One region of the Comamonas testosteroni genome, then DNA from elsewhere that is predicted to be linked to it. Evidence: predicted binding sites of a transcription regulator. Region 1 holds the regulator's gene; each other region holds the start of a gene.
The links. Region 1 encodes LexA, which represses DNA repair genes until DNA is damaged. Its sites were predicted from a motif close to ACTGTATNNNNATACAGT; they were not measured.
Positions count from the first base shown of each region.

Region 2: F0P97_RS19920 (PA0069 family radical SAM protein) is a predicted target of LexA. The motif match lies at 5,547-5,564, and genes of this name have one in related genera.
Region 3: F0P97_RS20560 (LexA family protein) is a predicted target of LexA. The motif match lies at 5,463-5,480, and genes of this name have one in related genera.

Region 1 is NZ_CP043568.1:3,648,415-3,655,624, reverse strand. It holds gene F0P97_RS16820 (hypothetical protein) at 1-154, opposite strand, end outside; gene F0P97_RS16815 (hypothetical protein) at 463-846, shown strand; gene F0P97_RS16810 (universal stress protein) at 1,153-1,614, opposite strand; gene F0P97_RS16805 (hypothetical protein) at 1,759-2,004, opposite strand; gene F0P97_RS16800 (hypothetical protein) at 2,424-2,846, opposite strand; gene lexA (transcriptional repressor LexA) at 3,016-3,687, opposite strand; gene F0P97_RS16790 (asparaginase) at 3,770-4,753, shown strand; gene adk (adenylate kinase) at 5,030-5,686, opposite strand; gene kdsB (3-deoxy-manno-octulosonate cytidylyltransferase) at 6,077-6,853, opposite strand; gene F0P97_RS16775 (Trm112 family protein) at 6,857-7,048, opposite strand; gene lpxK (tetraacyldisaccharide 4'-kinase) at 7,145-7,210, opposite strand, start outside.
Region 2 is NZ_CP043568.1:4,324,366-4,331,575, forward strand. It holds gene phnE (phosphonate ABC transporter, permease protein PhnE) at 1-319, opposite strand, end outside; gene phnC (phosphonate ABC transporter ATP-binding protein) at 316-1,161, opposite strand; gene phnD (phosphonate ABC transporter substrate-binding protein) at 1,158-2,027, opposite strand; gene F0P97_RS19910 (LysR substrate-binding domain-containing protein) at 2,203-3,135, shown strand; gene F0P97_RS19915 (Bug family tripartite tricarboxylate transporter substrate binding protein) at 3,284-4,264, shown strand; gene F0P97_RS19920 (PA0069 family radical SAM protein) at 4,383-5,540, opposite strand; gene rnk (nucleoside diphosphate kinase regulator) at 5,895-6,302, shown strand; gene F0P97_RS19930 (acyltransferase family protein) at 6,364-7,210, opposite strand, start outside.
Region 3 is NZ_CP043568.1:4,473,041-4,480,250, forward strand. It holds gene F0P97_RS20530 (valine--tRNA ligase) at 1-2,110, shown strand, start outside; gene galU (UTP--glucose-1-phosphate uridylyltransferase GalU) at 2,182-3,069, shown strand; gene F0P97_RS20540 (sulfurtransferase TusA family protein) at 3,140-3,367, opposite strand; gene F0P97_RS20545 (NUDIX domain-containing protein) at 3,436-4,059, opposite strand; gene cysM (cysteine synthase CysM) at 4,257-5,162, opposite strand; tRNA gene F0P97_RS20555 (tRNA-Leu) at 5,203-5,287, shown strand; gene F0P97_RS20560 (LexA family protein) at 5,499-5,912, shown strand; gene F0P97_RS20565 (Y-family DNA polymerase) at 5,919-7,210, shown strand, end outside.

The DNA of each region.
Region 1 (7,210 bases):
TGAAATCTATCCTGAGCCGGTATGGGCTTGAGGGTAAAAATTGCCTGATGATGACAATTTTTAGAGAGGCGCATTGAATTTCCGGATGGCGATGCTCTAGGCCTGAGTCATCGAAAGCAGGGCTGAAACGCCTTGCCTGAATTTCAACAAGCAAGTCACCGGTAGGTACTCACGAAATACTTGGCAATGCGGTGGCTGAGCAGTTGGCAAGCGTCCCGGAGCCAGCTTATCCAATCCTGAGATATGTCATCGTGCAGGCTCAGGGTTCACCGTGGCTCTGGCCAGTCTCGCGTTGCCAGTTGTCTCTCAGGTCAGTCATCAAGCAGTGTTAAACCCTGAACCTTTTGGTGATGTAGATTTTGTTTCTGCTGCACTTTTCGGTAAATTGGGCGTAGGAAAATTCTGATTTTGATGTGCAAGCGGCGATCTGGCCCGATGCACTACTGAATTCAAAAAAAGCCCATGTCCCACCACCTGCAATACACTTTTGCCTCCCGTCTAGATGCCTGGATCAGGCATATGAAGCTGGCCAAGCCTTGCCATACGCAGCAGATGGCTTATGAGCTGGTGATCGACAGCTGGGTGCAAACCAATGCAGAGCTTGGTGCTTCGCAGGAATTTTTGAAGGCCTTGCGCCGGCGTCGGCTGTGCGAGGAGCATGGCTGGCGGGGGGTGAATACGAGCGTTGCGCACTGGGATCTGGATGATGAACACACTGTGCGGATCTATCTGCACGAAGACGGCTCCATCGTGGTGCAGCAAATGGACTCGCAGAATCTCCAGATTCTGTTCACCTTGCCTGGGCATCGTGAGCGATTGGGAGAAGTATCGGAGCGATGTGCCTAGCAGCCAAAAAAATGCCCGCGCAAGGCGGGCAAGTTTCGGGGTCCTCTCGATCCGGTTCTGCAGCTCACACAGTCAATGCATTTGAATAGTTGGCAGAGGCGTTACTTTGGCCTCAATCGCCGTTTATCGCTCTTGCACTGTTGCTGACGCGTTTGAACGGTTGACAGGTTGCCCCATCGGGTGCGGCCAGCAACTTCTGACTTGCGGGCCTGCATTTTGCAGCCATGACTTGCAAGTCGCTTGTGCCCGCCTTGTATCGAGGCGAGCGTGCGACAGGCAGGACTGCCATTCGATATTTCTGGCTCCTTAATGTTTGCCGGTTGAGGCAGGCCGGTGTACCAGCACCGGGACATGGCTGTGGGTCAGAACGCGCTGGGTTTCGCTGCCCAGCAAAATTCCGCCGATACCTTTGCGACCGTGTGAAGCCATGCAAATCAGGTCGCATTGCAATTCCTGCGCCTGCTGAACAATGGCTTGGTAAACAGAGGCGTGGGTGACTCGCACAAAGTTGCAGGGTACGCCTTCAGGTCTGGCAATCTGGTCAACGAACTGCAAAGCCGCATCTGCATCGCTGTTGGCACTGCGCTCGAACTCTGCGCTGTTGTAAGTCAGCAGTGCGTCTGCGCCGTAGATGATGGCGCGGTAATCGGGCATGACATACAGGCCGGTCACCTTGGCGCCTTGTTCACGCGCAAGCAGAACGCCAGCACGCACGGCAGCCTCTGACAGTTTGGTGCCATCGGTGGGAATGAGCAGGTGCTTGAACATGTTCAACCTCCTGATGCCGGAAGATGTGCCTGGAAATCAATTTATTCCAATACCTGGAGCCGCGCAATGCCTAGTTTTTGAATGCAGCAGAGTTGCAGACAGGAGGTAAGACTCTGTAACAAGGGGCGGTCTCGTCGAATCGTCTCATTCCTCGGGCGAAGGAGGAACGCGATTGAGGATTTCGCCAGTGGCCTCTATCTCGAACTGCTGTGGATTGAGCCAGTTGACCTCCTGGTGATCGGCAGTTTCAAAGTAAATGGCAGACGGGCGTATGGAGACGCCATGCGGCATGTCGATCTCATCAAAACTCTGATAGACCAGAATCAGGCGCAGGTCTCCATTGGCGTCTTTGGCCTGTATGTGCTGCAAGAGCTTGCGGTAGGCACTCATAAGACGCCCTCGTTGACATGTGTATATGAATGTTTCCACTGTCGAAGAGGTGCCGCAATACCCTGATCCGGGTATCTGTTCTGACGGATATTCGTGCCTGACAAGGAGTTTAGAAGGCTGCGAGGCTTGTGCAAAATGCGCTCCGGCGGGCAGGGGCAGGCAGAGCATCAGCAAATAATTTACATGGCGATCCAGATCGTTCGGCGCCAATACTGAGGGTCTGTTTTGGCGACATCGAGTTTTTCGCCTATGCACTGTTGGCAGCGTTGTCTGGCGCCATATCTGCCGGCCGATGGGCCAAGAGCGTTGCGATGGCTTCTTGTTGGATGCATATGGAAGCCCTGTTACATTGCCTGCAGGCCTATTTCGGGTCGGGTTCGGGGCTGCATAAGTGCAGGCAGGCAAACCTCATTGTGCTTTCAGACTTGCGGGGCCGTTTGCTCATGGAGTGCCATACGCTCCAGCGCGGCGCAGACATCGGCCATGCGTCCGCAGATCAGCAGGCATTCGGGTTGCCTGCGCGGTTCTCGCTGCACGATTTTGAGAAGTCGTGGAGAAGCTGCTTGTGTCGACTGGTCGATTATTGGCGATTGAAGCTCTGGGGTCGCAGCAAAGGCCTGCGGGCGAAGTGTATTGCTGCCGAGGCGACTGCGGCCGCGGTTGGCGCGCATGACAGGGATGCCGATCTGCTTCGCCATTGGACGATTGGCAGTGAAGGATACGGGCTCTGCAGCGGCTTCGCTTGCGTCATCGGAGCTGAAGTTCGGATTGGGCGACAGCGTGGCAGGCAGGCCTTTCATGGTCAGGCGTGTCAAAGCCTGCAGTGATGTGGCGAATCCCATTTGGCAACTCCTTTTGATGACCTCGCGGCATGGATAAGGGCAGGATTGCGTTCTTTCGGCAAAGCTCCGCCCAGGGCGAAGCTCAACGGCTTCGCGCCTACCACCTGGGCTTGAGAGGGAAGGAGGCTCGGTGCCTCGGCTGCATAGACGGAGGGACGCCGTCTGCCCGTTACATGAACATGCTGTTGCGGATAAGGCCTACGGCCAGGCCTTCGATGGCGAACGGCTCTTCAGGATCGACGTGAATGATCTTGTAGTCTGGGTTCTCGGGTAGCAGCTCGATGCCCTGAGGCGTGCGCTTGAAGCGCTTGACGGTCACGTCGTCACCGAGGCGGGCCACCACAATCTGGCCGTTGCGCGCTTCATGCGTAGCCTGTACCGCGAGCAGGTCGCCGTCCATGATGCCCGCGTCACGCATGGACATCCCGCGGACCTTGAGCAGGTAATCGGGCTTGGCGGCAAACAGGCTGGGCTCGACCGAATAGCTCTGATCGATATGTTCCTGGGCCAGAATAGGCGAGCCGGCAGCGACGCGGCCGACCAGGGGAAGCACCAGCGGGGCCAGGGCCGTGAGCGGCAGCGCAAAGCTGGCGCCGCGTGCCGCATTGATGGTGCGCACGGTATCGGCGCGCAGGCGAATGCCGCGCGATGTGCCGCTGACCAGATCTATGACGCCCTTGCGTGCCAGTGCCTGCAAATGCTCTTCTGCAGCATTGGCCGACTTGAAGCCAAAGGTGCTGGCAATCTCGGCCCGGGTAGGGGGCGCACCCGTGCGAGCGATGGTGGACTGGATGAGGTCCAGAATCTGCTGCTGGCGGGGAGTGAGCTTGGGGTGGTCCATGGGCATTCCTTGATCGATCGATGATGAATACTGTGTGTTCATCCAGTACCTGTATTTTTAATCAGTTTGAAGAGGACTGCAAGTGGAACGTGACAAAAATATCGTCATCCTGGGCACCGGTGGCACGATTGCCGGAGTTGCCGAGCAGGCTGGCACCAGTGTGGGCTACCGTGCGGCCCAGCTGGGCGTGGCTCAGCTGCTGCAGGCCGTGCCGGACCTGGAAGGCGTTGCTGCGGCGTCGCTGCAGGCGGAGCAGCTGGCGCAGCTGGACAGCAAGGATATGGATCACGCGACCTGGCATGCACTCGCGCTGCGATGTGCCGAGCTGCTCGCGCGTGATGATGTGAGCGGTATTGTCATCACCCACGGCACCGACACCCTGGAGGAAACCGCCTGGTTTCTGCAATGTGTTCTGCACCCGGCAAAGCCCGTGGTGCTGACCTGCGCCATGCGCCCGGCGACAGCGATTTCGGCCGACGGCCCTGGCAATCTGCGCGATGCCGTGGCCTGTGCGGCCGACACGCAGGCTGCTGGCCGCGGTGTGCTTGCCGTGGTGGCGGGTCGGGTGTTCAGTGCACGCCAGGTGCGCAAGGTGCATCCCTACCGTGTGGATGCCTTTGATGGCAGTGGCGCCGGCCCGCAGGGCTGGGTGGAGGAGGGGCGGCTGCGCTGGGCAACGGGCGGCCTGCCCCGGGTCGTTGCGGCCAGCTCCACTGCAATCGCTTTACCGCCCGCAGATCACTGGCCCCTGGTGGAGCTGCTTCATAGCCATGCGGGCTGCAGCAGCGCCGTGGCGCTGGCGGTGATGCAGGCCTGGAATTCGGCAGGCGTGCGTGCCGTGGTGGTGGTCGGCACGGGCAATGGCACTATCCATGAGGCGCTGGGGCCAGCCCTGGACTGGGCGCAGGCGCAGGGCATGGCTTTGCGCATCACGACCCGGTGCGAGGAGGGGCAGGTGGTGCATGCCGAGGGAGCGCGAGATAGCCTTATGAGCAGCCTGCCGGCGGCCAAGGCCAGAATCAGCCTGATGCTGGAGCTGATGGGCTGGCCTCGCGCATTAGGTTGATGCTCTTATTATGAGAGCTGCTGGCCTTCATTGATACAGAGTATTTATGCTGTTTGGGTCTGAAATCCAATGAGTGTAGGCGCAGGCAGCTATGAATATTGATGGCTCCAATGCCATCCTCGGTGCAGCTTTTTCGCACCGGACTGATGTCGGCCGGAAGGGCGGGAGCACGAGCTTCAAGAACAAAAAAGGCCGGTGAGGACACCGGCCTTTTTTGCCCAGAGATGCCTGGCCGCGAAAAGGCGGCAAGGCTCCACGCGCGAGTGATCTGGGCGATCAGGAAGCCAGAGCGGCCAGAGCGCGCTCGGTGATTTCTTCAACGCTGCCTGTGCCGCTGATGGCACGGTACTTGGGGGCCGCTGCTGCATCGGCCTTGGCCCAGTTGCTGTAGTAGTCCACCAGGGGACGTGTCTGGCTGCTGTAGACGTCCAGGCGCTTCTTGACGGTTTCTTCCTTGTCGTCTTCGCGCTGCACCAGGTCTTCACCGGTCACGTCGTCCTTGCCTTCCACCTTGGGAGGGTTGAACTTGACGTGGTAGGTGCGGCCCGAGGCGGGGTGGCTGCGGCGGCCGCTCATGCGTTCAATGATGGCGTCGAAGGGCACATCGATTTCCAGCACATAGTCCAGCTTCACGCCGGCAGCCTTCATGGCATCGGCCTGGGGAATGGTGCGGGGGAAGCCGTCAAACAGGAAACCCTTGGCGCAGTCCGGCTGAGCAATGCGTTCCTTGACCAGGTTGATGATCAGATCGTCGCTGACCAGCTGGCCGGCGTCCATCACGGCCTTGGCTTGCAGACCCAGAGGGGTGCCAGCCTTGACGGCCGCGCGCAGCATGTCGCCCGTGGAGATTTGAGGGATACCGTACTTTTGGCAAATAAAGGCCGCCTGAGTGCCTTTGCCGGCGCCGGGTGCACCCAACAAAATCAGTTTCATGGAAATCCTTGAGGAGAGTAGAAATTCTTGCTGGCCCAGGCAGACGGGTGGTCGTCCGTAGTCCCCAGGCCGTATTTTTTCGCGGGCAAGGATAGCACGCACAAGACCAACACAGGCTTACACAATTCAGTCAAGGCTGTCACAAGTGCGGCCAATTGAAGGCATGTATCCGCTGCAAACGCGATTGCTGTAGTTGTAATCCAGGTGCCGAAGCCGTTACATATGCTATTCGGACTATGCGGAAAGTATAGCGATCAGCGCTTTCCTGGACTGGCCCAGGGCCCTTTAGGACTGCGCGCGCGGACTGCGCAGCTGCCGGCTTGATGCGTGAGCAGTCCTGGATGAAGACAGCCTGCGCACCGGTGTCGCCAAAGTGCGCAGGTCTTTTTTTCAACCAGCGAAAACGGCGCGCACGCGCTCCAGATCTTCGGGTGTGTCGACGCCGGCACCCGGTGCATCGGGCGTGATATGCACGGCAATGCGGTGGCCGTGCCAGAGGGCGCGCAACTGCTCCAGCTGCTCCATGGCTTCGGTGGGGGCGGGCGAGAGTTGCGGGAACTCGCGCAGAAAACCGGCCTTGTAGCTGTAGATGCCAATATGGCGCAGCGGTGTGAAACCTGGGTGACCGGCCTTGGGGGCCGCCGTCTGCCACCAGGCTTCATCGCCGTGGTCGCGTGAACAGGGGATGGGTGCGCGGCTGAAATAGCTGGCCAGACCCTTGGCGTCACAGACCACCTTCACCACGTTCGGGTTGCGGTAATCCGTCAAGCTATCAATAGGATGAGCCGCCGTGCCCATGCTGGCTTCGGGGCGGGCCAGCAGCAGCTGTGCCACAGCCTCGATCAGCTTGGGGTCGATCAGCGGCTCGTCGCCCTGCACATTGACGACCACATCGTCGCCGGACAGGCCCAGTTGAGCACAGGCTTCGGCCAGACGGTCGCTGCCGCTTGGATGATCCTTGCGCGTCAGGATGGCCTGGACGCCATGCTGGGCGCAGGCCGCCACAATGCTCTCGTCGTCGGCCGCCACCACGCAGCGGGCTGCGCCGGCCAGAGCCGCGCGCTGGGCCACACGCGCCACCATCGGCAGGCCGGCAATATCCGCCAGGGGCTTGCCGGGCAGACGGGTCGAGGACAGGCGGGCGGGGATCAGTACCGTATAGCTCATGGCTTATTGCTTTTCTTCTTCCAGCTCGTCGTCGGACAGGGTGCGGGCTTCGTTTTCCAGCAGCACCGGGATGCCGTCGCGCACGGGATAGGCCAGACGCGCGCTGTGGCTGATCAGCTCCTGATGCTCGCGGTCAAAGCGCAGCGGGCCCTTGGTGACGGGGCAGACCAGCAGTTCGAGAAGTTTGGCGTCCATGGAGTATTCCTGCAAAACGGGATGAGGGCGCCAGCAGGGGGCTGGCGCTGCAAAAAGAGGTGATCAAACGCTGTTGATCCGTAGGCTCAATGATAGTCAGGCTGGCTTGCCATCGCGGCGAATATTGGCGTTGGCCTTGGCCAGTTGCGCATCCAGCAGCTC
Region 2 (7,210 bases), 680 kb from region 1:
CCACAAAGGACAGCGGCAGCGCCAGGATTACGCTGAGCAAAGTGCCCCAGATGGCGATCTGTATCGTCTCCAGCGCCGGAGCCCACAGGCGCGGCAGCATGCTCCAGTCGGGCGGCACCGAGCGCGAGAGAAAGTCGCCAATCTGCGGCATGCCGCCCGCCAGCTCGCTCCAGCTCATCTGCGCGCCCGCAGCGCTCCAGTGCAGCACCCAGCCGATGACCAGGGCCAGCGCGGCATAGCCCAGCCAGCCGCCCTTGCCTTGCGGGCGTGCGGCCGTCCATTGCCAGCGGTCTGGCTGCTTCAGGCTATGACTGTTCATTGCAGACCTCCTGCGGCAGTGGCGGGCGACATCGAACCGGGCAACCAGTTGCCGGCCGAGGTGCTGCTGACATTCAGCACAACGCCCTGCCCTGCGGTGGGGTCGGCGGGCTGCGGCTCGCCGCTGTAGATGGCGTTGAGCGCGGCCTCGTCCAGCATGGCCGGCACGCCATCAAACACCATGCGCCCCTGCGACAGGCCGACGATGCGATCGCCAAACTCCCGGGCGTAATCGACCTGGTGCAGATTGCAGACCACGGCAATGCCCAGCTCGCGCGTGGCATCGCGCAGATACTGCAGCACGCTGCGCGCGGTCTTGGGATCCAGGCTGGCCACGGGCTCGTCGGCCAGAATCACCTGCGGCTGCTGCGCCAGCGCACGGGCAATGCCCACGCGCTGCATCTGCCCGCCCGAGAGTGCCTCGGTGCGCTCATCGGCCTTGTGGGCCAGGCCCACGCGCTGCAGACATGCATCGGCCAGTGCGATATCGCTTTGCCTGAACAGCTGCAGCACCGAGGCCAGCGTGCCGACCTGGCCCAGCCGCCCCGTGAGCACATTCTTGCGCACCGAAAGGCGCTGCACCAGGTTGTGGTGCTGGAAGACCATGGCCACATGGCGGGACAGCTCACGGCGCGAGTGCCTGCGCATCAGGTCGATGCCGCCCACCTGCAGCTGGCCGCTGTCGGGCTGGTTCAGCCCGTTCATGCAGCGCAGCAAGGTGGACTTGCCCGCGCCCGACAGGCCCAGCATGACCACGAACTCGCCGGCCTTCACATCCATGTCAATGCCATGCAGCACATGGTTGCTGCCATAGCTTTTGCGCAGATTGCGGATGCTGATCATTTCATCTTCCCGAGGTCCAGGTTCAGCGCCTTGGCGGTCTGGCGCACCACGTCATAGGCCTGATCGTTGGTGGGCGCAAAACCATTGAGCTCGCCACGGTCGCCCCAGGGCAGGCCCTTGATCTCGGCCAGAGCCGCAGCCACTTTCTTCTTGGTGGCTTCGTCCAGATTCTTGCGCCAGGCCATGGGCGACTCGGGGATGTCCTTGGAGTGCCAGATGACCTGGAAGTCCTCGGCCTTCACATGGCCCTTGGCCACGGCCGTCTGGAAGATGGGATCGGCCACGGCCGCCGCATCCACCTTGCCGTTGGCCACGGCCATGATGCTGGCGTCATGCGAGCCCGAGAAGATCACCCGAGAGAAATACCTGTCGGTATCGATGCCCTCGCCCTTGAGGCCGGCCTTGGGAAACAGATGGCCCGATGCCGAGCTGGGATCGACAAAGGCAAAGGTCTTGCCCTGCAGCTGGGGCACGGTGCCCAGGCCCTTGTCCTTCTTGCTGATGATGATGCTGTTGTACGAGCTCTTGCCGGACTTCTTGGCCACGGGAATGGCGAAGGCCTCGGCATTCGCCAGCTGGCTGGCCAGCACATAGGAGAAGGGGCCGAAATAGGCCACGTCGATCTTGCCCGAGCGCATGGCCTCGATCACGCCGTTGTAGTCATTGGCCACAAAGGGCTTGATCTTCAGGCCGGTCTTGGCGGCCAGCTGGTCCATCACCTGCTGGCTGGCGCGCATCATGGCCTGGGCATCCTCGGAAGGGATCAGGCCCACGCGCAGCTCGGTGGGCTGCTGCGCCATGACGCCGGTGGTGGCGGCCAGGGTCAGGCTGGCGACTGCGGCCTTGAGCCATGTTTTGCGGGTCATCGTCACGGAATTCATCCTTTGCATGTGCGTGTGAAGTACAGCTTTTCCGGGCTGCCGTCGCACCGTCATTGCAGTGCGTTGACGCAAATATTAGGGTCGACATATGACTGTCATGTGAAGGTTTCAGAATCAGTTTTGACAGTTTCCATAGATCAAACCTTGAGATGAGATTGGCATGAGCACCGCCCGCTACCGAGCTTTTATCGCCGTGGCCCAGCAAGGCAGCCTGAGCGCCGCCGCCCGCGCCTTGGGACTGAGCCAGCCCACGATCTCCAGCCAGATCGCCACGCTGGAGCGGCAAAGCCAGATCGAGCTCTTCCATCGCCAGGGCTATCGGATGACGCTCACCGGCGCCGGCCACAAGCTCATGACGCTGGCGCAAAAGCTGCTCGCGCTGGAAGCCGAAACCGAGTTCTTTCTGCGCGACTCGGGCCAGCTCAACCAGGGCGAACTCAAGATCGGCGCCGTGGGGCCGTTTCATGTGATCGAGATGGTGGCCGCCTACAGCGCCCGCCATCCCGGCATGAAGCTGTCGATTCGCATGGGCAACTCGCAGCAGGTGCTGCACGATCTGGAGCACTACACCACCGATGTGGCAGTGCTGGCCGGTCTCTATGACAGGCCCGAGCTGCTGGCGCGCGAATATGCGCGCCATGCCATCATCCTCTTTGCCCATATCGATCACCCGCTGGCAAGGCGCGAGCAGGTCGAACTTGGCGAGCTGCACGGCCTGCCGCTGCTGCTGCGTGAGCAAGGCTCGACCACGCGTGCGGCCATCGAAAAGGCTCTGCAGGCGGCCGGCGTGAAGCCACGCACCCAGCTGGAGATCGGCAGCCGCGAAGCCATACGCGAGGCCGTGGCGCGCGGCCTGGGCATCGGTGCCGTGTCCGAGGCCGAATTCATTGCCGACCCGCGCTTTCGGCCTGTACGCATTGCCGGCGACCCGGCCAGCACCACCACCTATGTCTATTGCATGAAGGAGCGCAGCGAAAGTCTTCTGGTGCGTTCCTTCCTCAAGGCCATTGAAGGTAGCGCTGCTCCCAATCTGCCTGTACTACTGACCGCTCCAAAACCCTTGATCGCTCCAACGGCCAAGAAGCTGGCGTAATTCGTCAAACCCTCTGCCCCCCTTGCGCCGAGAATTTTTTGACAGCGCTGCCCGGGCACGACAGAACTCTCTCGCCGGGACAGTGCGGCGGCACGGTGCACTGGCACAGCGGCGGCTGCCGGGCAGTCAAAAAACAGAGGAGACAATGATGAAGCAAACCATGCTCTGGAGGGCCGTTGCTCTGGCAACCGGCCTGAGCCTGAGTGCAGCGGCCATGGCGCAGCAAGCGCCCTGGCCCGTCAAGCCCATACGCCTGGTGGTGGGCGGCCCTGCCGGCGGCAATGCCGACTCGCTGGCACGCCTGTTGGCCGACGGCATGCAAAAACAGCTGGGCAAGCCGGTGATTGTCGAGTCCAAGCCCGGCGCGGCCGGCGTGCTGGCCGTCAACGACCTGCTCACCAACGGCAAGGACGCCCACACGTTCTTGCTGATCCAGGGCGGCATAGTCAGCGAGACGCCGCTGGCCTACAAAGTCAGCTATCAGCCCTTCAAGGATCTGAAACCCCTGGCCCAGCTCAGCCGCAACGGTCTGGTGCTGATTGCCAACAAGGACTTCCCGGCCAGCAATCTGCAGCAGCTAGCCGAGCACGGCAAAAAGCAGGCCGACGGACTGGACTTTGCCTCGTATGCCACGGGCATGCGCGGCCATACCTCGGGCATGCTGCTGGGGCAGTTGCTCAATATCAAGATGAAGCACCTGGGCTACAAGGGCTCCCCTCCAGCGCTCAGCGACCTGATGGGCGGCCATGTACCGCTGATGATGGACGGGCTCACCACCGCCCTGCCCCTGATCAAGGCAGGCAAGGTCAAGCCGCTGGCCGTGAACTACCCCACGCGCATGGCGCAACTGCCCGATGTGCCCACCTTCAAGGAACTGGGCTACCCACAACTGGCCGAGGTGAGCTGGTTCGGAGTCTGGTCGCGCCCCGATATCCCTGCCGATGTGCAGGCCAGGGTCAGAGAGATTGCGCTGCAGTATTTCAAGCAGCCCCAGATCGAGGCCAGGCTCAGGGACATGGGCATGGAGTCGGGCACCGACGCGACCCCGGAGGCACTGATGAGCGAACTACAGAAGGCCTATCAGCGCCAGCAGGCCTTGCTCAAGTCAATTGATTACCAACCTCGGTAAACCGTTCAGGGGCCAAAAGGCCTGGGTCACGCCAGATTCCGGCTTTTTGCAACTGGACAGCCACAGTTCGCTGCATCGACCCACTCCGAGTCGGCGCGCAACAGAACGAGACGAGACATCAGAAAAGACTTTGCTGCGGTGACAGCAAGGAATGATGGTACTGATCGCAGTCCAGATGCACGCGCTCACGGTTCAGCCCAAGCTTGCGGCAGGCCAGTGCAAAGCGTTGCGCCAGCATATCGGCCCAGGCGCCCGTTCCCTTCATGCGCTGGCCAAAGCGGCTGTCGTAGACCTTGCCGTCGGCTCTGCCCGCTTCGCTGATCCCATGCAGATCCCGCACCCGCTCCATCACGCGTTGGGCGCGCTCGGGATAATGCAGCGTCAGCCATTCATTGAACAGCGGAGCCACTTCCCACGGCAGACGCAGTACGGCATAAAAAGCCTGTCTTGCACCGGCCTCGCCGGCTGCGGCCAGCACCTGCTCCATATCGTCGTTCAGGAACGGAATCTGCGGTGCCAGGCTGACGCCGACGGGTATGCCTGCCTCGCTCAGGGTCCGAATCATGCGCAGCCGCCGATGCGGCGCGGCGGCGCGTGGTTCCAGCTGCCGGGCCAGCTCGGGCTGCAAGGTGGTCAGCGTCACATAGACGGCCACCAGATGCTGCTGTGCCAACGGCACCAGCAAATCAAGGTCTCGTTCAATACCACTGCCCTTGGTGACGATGGAAAACGGATGCCTGGCCTGCGCCAGAACCTCTATCACGCGGCGCGTCAACCCGACTTCGCGCTCCACAGGCTGGTAGCAGTCAGTGACCGAGCCGAGCATGATGGGGGCTGCCACATGACTGGACCGGGATAACTCGGCGCGCAGCACCTCGGGCAGGTTCCGCTTGGCAATCAGCCGGGTTTCGAAATCCAGCCCCGGCGAATAGCCCAGATAGCCATGCGTGGGCCGGGCATAGCAATAAATGCAGCCATGCTCGCACCCTCTGTATGGATTTAACCCCAGATGAAAAGGCAGATCGGGCGATTCGTGCCGGCTCAGGGCTGATTTAGCCCGCTCCCACTCCAGTTGGGTGCACCAGGTCTTGACCTCCTCATCCTCTTCGCTTCCTTCATCCTGCTCGGACTTTCCCCAGCCGTCATCGAAGCCCTGGCGCAGCTCCCGTGCAAACCGGTGCGTGATCTGGCTGGCAGCCCCTCGACCCTTGATGAGCTGCACCGGCACATCGGTCCGAATGGACTCCAGTCCAGAGGATGAGGAAAGTTTTTGCATAAGACAACTGTACATAAATACAGTTATTCGTTGCAAGAATTAGGCACTGACCATGGCTGCATTCCGGTCAATACGGCGAGAGTTGATTGAGTCAGATCTAGATAAAAAATGACTGTGCCCATTGTTTTATAGGCATAACACGCTCCATTAACTAGAGCAAGTTCAAAGTCAATCCGCACTCAGTGAGTGCGAGATGGCTTGGCAGTTTGCGATTCAGCGCCGACAATCCCTTCAATGCACCAAGTTGGTGCCTTTCACTGAATGCCTTGGCCCGGACAACACCGTTGCCCGGGCTTTTGTCCGTTTGCGCAACGCCAAAGCGCCAACCACACCATCTCGCAAGGGAGTTACTACATGGAGCGCAAGCCCAATATCACTCTGTCCTCCTTGGACCTGGATCGCATTGAATCGCTGCTGGAAAGGAACAATAGCCAGTTCCCCGGCCGTGATGCACTGGAGGCGGAGCTGGACCGTGCGGATGTACTCGACCCCGCAGAAATACCCGCCAACGTGGTGACGATGAACTCCACCGTGCGCTTCACCATTCTCGAGATCGCCAAGACCAATACACTGACACTGGTCTACCCCAAGGATATGGATGGCAGCGCCGACAAGGTTTCCATCTTTGCGCCGGTAGGCATCGCCCTGCTGGGCCTTTCAGTGGGCGATGAGTTCAAGATGCCCAGCCCTACCGGCCAGGTAACCGTGCGCGTGGATGCGATCGAGTTCCAGCCCGAAAGCGCGGGCGAGCTCCATCGCTGAACCGGCTCACCCAGCAAAAAAGCAGCTCACCGGAGCTGCTTTTTTGTTGCCTGGATCAGACTCAGCGCAAGCCGGCCAGCATGGTGGTCAGCAGACCCGCGCCGATCAGGCCTGCCTGCCAGCGCAGGGCCTGACTCCATGACGAAACATGACGCTCCACCAGTTGGTACAGCGCGTAGCCGGCTGTCAGTGAAAGCACAAAGGCCAGCGGAATGCCCAGCACGGCGGCTGTGACCGAACCGTGCCAGAAATGGTTGACCACTGCGTTGACCAGCAGGCAGATGGAAAAGTGAATCAGGAATACCGAGTAGGAAATCTCTCCCAGGCGACGCAGCGGCGCAAAACCCTGCCAGCGGGCAATGACCTCGGTACGCATGCAAACGATCAGCAGCATCGCGGTCACGCCGGCGAGAAAAATGCGGTCGCGCCACTCATGGACCAGCGCGCCGATGATCAGAGCAGCAATCAGCAGGCCCCAGCTCCAGGCCGTCAGGCGCTTGTCTGCCGCCACTGCCCAGAAGGCCATCATGCCGACGCCATAGGCGCCCATGAAATAAATCGCCCAGACATCAAGGTCTGCATCGAGATTGAAGCTCAGCAACGAAGCTGCCGTCCCCACAACCACCAGCCCCTGCATGCCAGTCACGGCCCAGGGCCACCAGCGCTTCATGGCCGTATCGCCCCAGCGCCTCAGCGCCCATTGCTGCAGCCAGCGCACGCCGGCCAGCAGCAGCACGGTCGCTGCGAACAACTGAAAGTCTATGGACACATACCAGACGCCAGCCGACAGTGACTCCTCGCCCACAATGCCCTGCAGCAGCAAAGCATGGGCCATGAGCTGCCATAGATCGGGGTCGGCAGACACGGACTCGTGGTCGAACCAGGGACGAATCGCCGCAGACACCACA
Region 3 (7,210 bases), 820 kb from region 1:
GACCCTGCCGCTGGTAGGCCGCCAGATCCCCATCATTGCCGACGAATACGTGGACCGCGAGTTCGGCACCGGCGTGGTGAAAGTCACGCCTGCGCACGATCAGAACGACTACCAGGTGGGCCAGCGCCACAAGCTGCCCATGATCTGCGTGCTGACGCTGACCGCCAAGATCAATGACGAAGCGCCCGAGAAATACCGCGGCATGGACCGCTTCGTGGCCCGCAAGGCCATCGTGGCCGACCTGGAAGAGCTGGGCCTGATGGTCGAGATCAAGAAGCACAAGCTGATGGTGCCGATCTGCGATCGTACCGGCCAGGTGATCGAGCCCATGCTGACCGACCAGTGGTTCATCGCCATGAGCAAGGTCAGCGACCAGGATCCGACAGGCAAGTCCATTGCCCAGAAGGCCATCGACGCCGTGGCCTCAGGCGAAGTTCAGTTTGTGCCCGAGAACTGGGTCAACACCTACAACCAGTGGATGAACAACATCCAGGACTGGTGCATCTCGCGCCAGCTGTGGTGGGGCCACCAGATTCCGGCCTGGTATGACGAAGAAGGCAATATCTACGTTGCCAAGAACGAAGCCGAAGCCCAGGCCCAGGCTCCCGGCAAGCAGCTGACCCGCGACGCTGACGTGCTGGACACCTGGTACTCCTCCGCCATGGTGCCTTTCAGCACCATGGGCTGGCCCGAGCAGGGCCATGCGGCCGATGACGACTTCAACCTCTACCTGCCCTCCTCGGTGCTGGTGACGGGCTACGACATCATCTTCTTCTGGGTCGCCCGCATGATCATGATGACCACGCACTTCACGGGTCGCGTGCCGTTCAAGCATGTCTACATCCACGGCCTGGTGCGTGATGCGCAAGGCAAGAAGATGAGCAAGTCCGAAGGCAATGTGCTGGATCCCGTGGATCTGATCGACGGCATCTCGCTGGAGCCTCTGCTGGACAAGCGCACCACAGGCCTGCGCAAGCCCGAGACCGCGCCACAGGTGCGCAAGAACACGCAAAAGGAATTCCCCGAAGGCATCCCCGCCTATGGCGCCGATGCTCTGCGCTTCACCTTTGCGGCCCTGGCCTCGCTGGGCCGCAGCATCAACTTCGACAGCAAGCGCTGCGAGGGCTACCGCAACTTCTGCAACAAGCTCTGGAACGCCTCGCGCTTCGTGCTGATGAACTGCGAAGGCCATGACTGCGGCCTGGCATCTCACACCAAGGAGCAATGCCAGCCCGGCGGCGAGTTTGCGGGTTATATGCACTTCAGCCAACCCGACCGCTGGATCGCCTCTCAGCTGCAAAAAGTCGAGGCCGAAGTGGCCAAGGGCTTTGCCGAGTTCCGCCTCGACAACGTGGCCAATGCCATTTACGACTTCGTCTGGAACGAGTTCTGTGACTGGTATCTGGAAATCGCCAAGGTGCAGATCCAGACCGGCAACGAGGCCCAGCAGCGCGCCACGCGCCGCACGCTGATCCGTACGCTGGAGGCGATTCTGCGTCTGGCCCACCCCATCATTCCGTTCGTGACGGAAGAGCTGTGGCAGCAGGTCGCCCCCGTGGCCGGACTCAAGGGCGAGTCCATTGCCGTGGCACGCTACCCCGAAGCACAGCCGGAGAAGATCGACGAAGCCTCTATCGCCTACGTGGGCCGCATCAAGCAGATGGTGGATGCCTGCCGCGCGCTGCGTGGCGAGATGGGCGTGTCGCCCGCTCAACGCCTGCCGCTGCTCACCGTGGCCGGCAATGCCGAGGATTCGGCATTTCTGCGCGCCAATGCCGACGTGCTCAAGAACCTGGCCAAGCTCAGCGAAGTCAAGGTGTTCGATGACGAAGCAGCATGGGCTACCGCCGCACAGACCGCTCCGGTCAACGTCCTGGGCGACATCCGCCTGGCTTTGTTTGTCGAGATCGACGTGGCAGCCGAGAAGGCCCGCCTGTCCAAGGAAGCCAAGCGCCTGGAAGGCGAGATCGTCAAGGCCAACGGCAAGCTGAGCAACGAGGCCTTCTGTGCCAAGGCTCCTGCCGCAGTGCTGGAACAAGAGCGCAAGCGCCTTGCCGACTTCGGCTCGACCTTGGTCCGCATCAACGAGCAACTGGCTAGACTGGGCTGATCCCTAGTAAACTTTCGCAACGACAAGGCGCAGGCAACTGCGCCTTTTTTCCATCCAGAACAGACAAGCACATGAGCAATCAAACCCGCGTCCGCAAAGCCGTGTTCCCAGTTGCAGGCCTGGGCACCCGTTTTCTGCCCGCCACCAAGGCTTCACCCAAGGAAATGCTGCCCGTCGTGGACAAGCCGCTGATCCAGTACGCCGTGGAAGAGGCCTATGAGGCCGGAATCCGCGACATGGTCTTTGTTACCGGCCGCAGCAAGCGGGCCATCGAAGACCATTTCGACACTTCGTACGAGCTCGAGAACGAGCTGGAGAATGCCGGCAAGCAAGCCATGCTGGACCTGGTACGCAGCGTCAGCCCTGCCGATATGAATTGCCTGTTCGTGCGCCAGCCCCGCTCCCTGGGCCTGGGCCATGCCGTTCTGTGCGCACAACCCCTGGTCGGCAATGAGCCCTTTGCCGTCATTCTGGCCGACGACCTGATGACAGGAGAGAATGGCGGCCCCGGCGTGATGGCGCAGATGACGGCCGCCTTCCAGAAACAGGGCCGCTCACTACTTGCTGTTCAGGAAGTTCCGCTTGAGCACACCAAGCGCTATGGCATCGTCAAGGGCGAGCCTGCAGGCGGACCTCTGATGCGCATCGACGAGATCGTGGAGAAGCCCGCTCCCGAGAAAGCGCCATCGCGCATGGGTGTGGCCGGCCGCTACGTGCTGACTCCCGCCATCTTTGACGAGATCCGCAACCAGCCAAAGGGTGTGGGTGGCGAGATCCAGCTGACCGATGCCATCGAACGGCTGATGGCTCATGAAGCCGTCTATGCCTTCCAGTATGCGGGCAAGCGCTATGACTGCGGCAGCAAGGAAGGCTTTTTGGAGGCCACGGTGGAACTGGCTCTGCAGCACCCCGATGTGGGTGACAGCTTTCGCGAATACCTCAAGAGCCTGAGCCTATAAGCGAAATCTACCAAAGCCGCTCTGATGACAAAAGGCCTGCAAACGCAGGCCTTTTGTGCGTCTAATGCTCTCAGCGCCGACGCAGGATATGGATGAATTCATCACCAACCGTCTGCTGCTCGACCAGCTCGTTGCCGGTCTGCTTGGCAAAGGCCTGGAAGTCCCGGATGGAGCCGGTATCCGTGGCCACGACCTTGAGCAATTGGCCGCTTTGCATGGCAGCCAGCGCTTTCTTGGCCTTGAGAATGGGCAGCGGACAGTTCAGGCCGCGGGTATCAACTTCTTGGTCTACGTGCATGGGGTGGATTCCTCGTCAGCACCGATTGTAGAAAAACCGGGCGCTGGCAGCGCCAGCGCGGTCTTTGCTCAAACCAGAGCCGGGGCCACTGTAAAGCGCGGATCCTCGCCCCAGCGTCGCACAGGCCATTTGGCAGGGTCAGGCTCGGGGTTCTGGCCGGGACGAAAAGCACCAAAACGTGGCTCGAAGCCTTTTTGCTTGATCCACTCGGCCAGAGCGTAGCCCGTGCCTGCAGGCCAGCACAGCGACTCCTGGGCCGTCTGCCAACGGTATTCCAGCAACTCGGGAGAAAGCTTCACATCCTCAGGCCGGCCTTGCACGCGCACATGGTAGGCAATCAGCACCTGATTCATGCGCAGAAACTCCGAGCAGCACAGCAGACGCAGTGCCTTCACGCGCAGCCCCGTCTCTTCCAGAACCTCGCGGCAGATACCTGCTTCAGGCGATTCACCGGCCTCCATGAAGCCGGTGATCAGACCGAAAACGCCCTCCTGCCACAGCGCATTGCGCGCCAGCAGCACCCGGCCGTCATCACCCTCCACCACGGCCGCCAGCACCGGCGTGGGATTGCCCCAATGCGTAAACCCGCAGCTCGGGCAGCGCAGACGCTGTACCTCGCCGCTGTCCTCGCTGGCCACAATCCATTGCAGCTCAGTCGCGCAGTTGGAACAAAAGCGCACTTCATAAGCCATGAGGCTCTCCGTATTCTTCACGACTTACGCAAAACGGGTTCAGGCGAGGCGTCTGTCTCAGAAGGCAGGCCGCTGTTGCATTCTTGTTTGCGTAAGTCCTATTCTTGATATTGATAGCAGTCAGCGCTTGATGGATAAGCGCTGACGGTCATTTGGAGCTTTGATTCTCTTTTGCGCTATCACGCAAAAGACATGGCTCATGCCGGAAACACGCCTGTGGAGAGGTAGCGATCGCCGCGGTCGCACACCACAAACACGATGGTGGCGTTCTGCTCGCGTTTGGCAATTTCCTGAGCCACCCACAGTGCACCGGCAGCAGAAATGCCCGCGAAAATGCCCTCTTCGCGCGCCATGCGGCGGGCCATGTCTTCGGCATCGTCCTGGGTTACATAGACCAGCTCGTCGACCAGAGAAGCGTCATAGATCTTGGGCAGATATTCCTCGGGCCACTTGCGGATGCCAGGAATGCGCGAGCCCTCGGAAGGCTGAGCGCCGATGATCTTGATATTCGGGTTCTTTTCCTTGAGGAACTTGGCCACGCCGGTAATGGTTCCGGTAGTACCCATGGCACTCACAAAGTGGGTGATCTCACCACCCGTCTGCTCCCACAGCTCCGGCCCTGTGGTTTCATAGTGGGCCCGAGGATTGTCGGGGTTGGCAAACTGGTCCAGCAGCACCCCCTTGCCCTGCGCCACCATCTGGTCGGCCAGATCGCGTGCATATTCCATGCCGCCGCTCTTGGGCGTCAGAATCAGTTCGGCACCGTAGGCCTTCATGGTCTGGGCGCGCTCGATGGACAGGTCCTCGGGCATGATCAGAATCATGCGATAGCCCTTGATGGCTGCTGCCATGGCCAAGGCAATGCCGGTGTTGCCCGACGTTGCCTCGATCAGTGCATCGCCAGGCTTGATCTCGCCGCGCTCTTCAGCACGCTGGATCATGGACAGCGCAGGCCGGTCCTTGACGGAGCCGGCAGGGTTGTTGCCTTCGAGCTTGCCCAGTACCACGTTTGCACGTTCACGGTTGGCATCCGCGCCGATGCGTTGCAATGCCACCAGCGGCGTGTGACCGATAGCATGTTCGATGGTCGAATAAGTTTTCATGTCCAATACTGTGCCATAATTCGCGTCTGCGCTAAGCGAAGCCCGGGTGGTGAAATTGGTAGACGCAGGGGACTCAAAATCCCCCGCCGCAAGGCGTGCCGGTTCGATTCCGGCCCCGGGCACCACATACTGAAAGCCGTTAAGTCTCAAGGACTTAGCGGCTTTTTCTTTGCCCATTTATTTTTTGATTCCCCCTTGCGCGTTCGTGGTTGAGTTTTGCTGCGTTCGTGAAAAGATCCGGTTGCAATGACCACTCTGCAAAAAATGGGCACCTAGCCTTAGGCCGCGGCCGATTGATATACTGTATTTATGTACAGTCATCGACTCTTGAGCGGCATGCCCGTCCAACTCACTGCCTCCCCAGTTGCTTTGCCTCTGGCAGATTGCAGCGTGCGCGCAGGCTTTCCCTCACCAGCCGAGGACTTCTCAGGCAAGCGGCTAGATATTGCCGAGCTGTTGGTAGAACATCCACAGGCCACATTCCTGCTGCGCGTGGCCGGGCCGTCCATGCGCGAGTACGGCATTGATGATGGCGACATCATCGTGGTCGACCGGGCACTGCGCGCACGCCATGGCAGCATCGTCGTGGCCGTGCTTGACAATGACTTCACCGTCAAAGTCTTGTACAACGCTGGCGGCAATTTCAGGCTCCGGGCCGGCAACCCCACCTACCCCGACATCGTCCCCAAAGAAAACCAGGAGCTGGAAATCTGGGGCGTGGTCAAGTCCTGCATCAAGCGCTTTGCATGAGCATGTATGTTCGCGCTTATCGATGGAAACAACTTCTACGTCAGCTGCGAGAGGGCGTTTAGACCCTCTCTGCAGGGCATTCCTGTTGTTGTCCTGAGCAATAACGACGGCTGCGCCATCTCACGCTCCGACGAGGCCAAGGCCTTGGGCGTGAAGATGGGGCAGCCATTTTTTCAGTTGCGCGACCTGGTCGAGCACAAGGGTCTGGTCTGCCTCTCTCCAAACTTTGAGCTGTACGGCGACATGAGCGACCGCATGATGTCGCTGGCTGCCGGCCTGGGGCCCACTCAAGAAATCTATAGCATCGATGAATCATTCATTGGGGATCTGGATGGCGTGCGGGATCTGACCCGGCGCGCTTTTGCCATTAGGGCGCGCATCCTGAAATGGACCGGCATCCCCACCTGTGTGGGCCTCGCTCCCACCAAGACCCTGGCCAAACTCTGTAATCATGTCGCCAAGGATTCGGAGCGCAAACCGGGCAGCTACCCTGCAGAGCTGCAACGGGTCTGCAACTGGGCCGAGCTGTCCGACCAGCAGCGCACCGATATCCTCGGCCGCACGCCTGCCGGCGAGATCTGGGGCGTGGGCCGGCGCATCTCGGCCCAACTGGCCGAGCAAGGCGTGTTAACGGCGCTGGACTTGGCCAGGATGCCGGCACATGCCGCGCGCGATGGCTGGAGCGTCGTGCTCGAGCGCACGGTGCGCGAGCTGCAGGGCGTGAGTTGCATGAGCTTGGAGACAGCTCCCGCCGCAAAAAAACAGATTGCATGCACCCGCAGCTTCGGCCACCCCATCACCACCCTACCCCCACTGATTGAAGCCGTGAGCGAATTTGCAACCAGGGCCGCAGAAAAGCTGCGCGCTGGCAGCTTACGCGCAGGCGCTCTGCATGTTTTCGCGCATACCTCGCCATTCAGATCAGGCCGCAGGTTTTACGAAACGGCAGTGATTCAACTCCAGCCGCCCTCCTCCGACACCAAGGCGCTAGTGAATGCGGCCGTGCGCGGCTTGCGATCGATCTACCAGCCTGGCTACCAACTATCCAAGGCCGGCGTCATGCTGCAAGACCTGTGCCCTGCAGAAGTACAGCAAGGCGATCTGCTTTTTCAGGAACCCAGCCGCGATCAGAGCAAGCTGATGGAAGCCATGGACAAGGTCAACAAGCGCTTTGGCAAGGGCACGGTGCATGTCGCCAGCACTGGCATGCCCGAGCAGGACGAGAGCGGCTGGCGCATGCGGCAAGAACGCCGCACACCACGCTACACCACCAAGATCGAAGACATCCCCATAGCGAG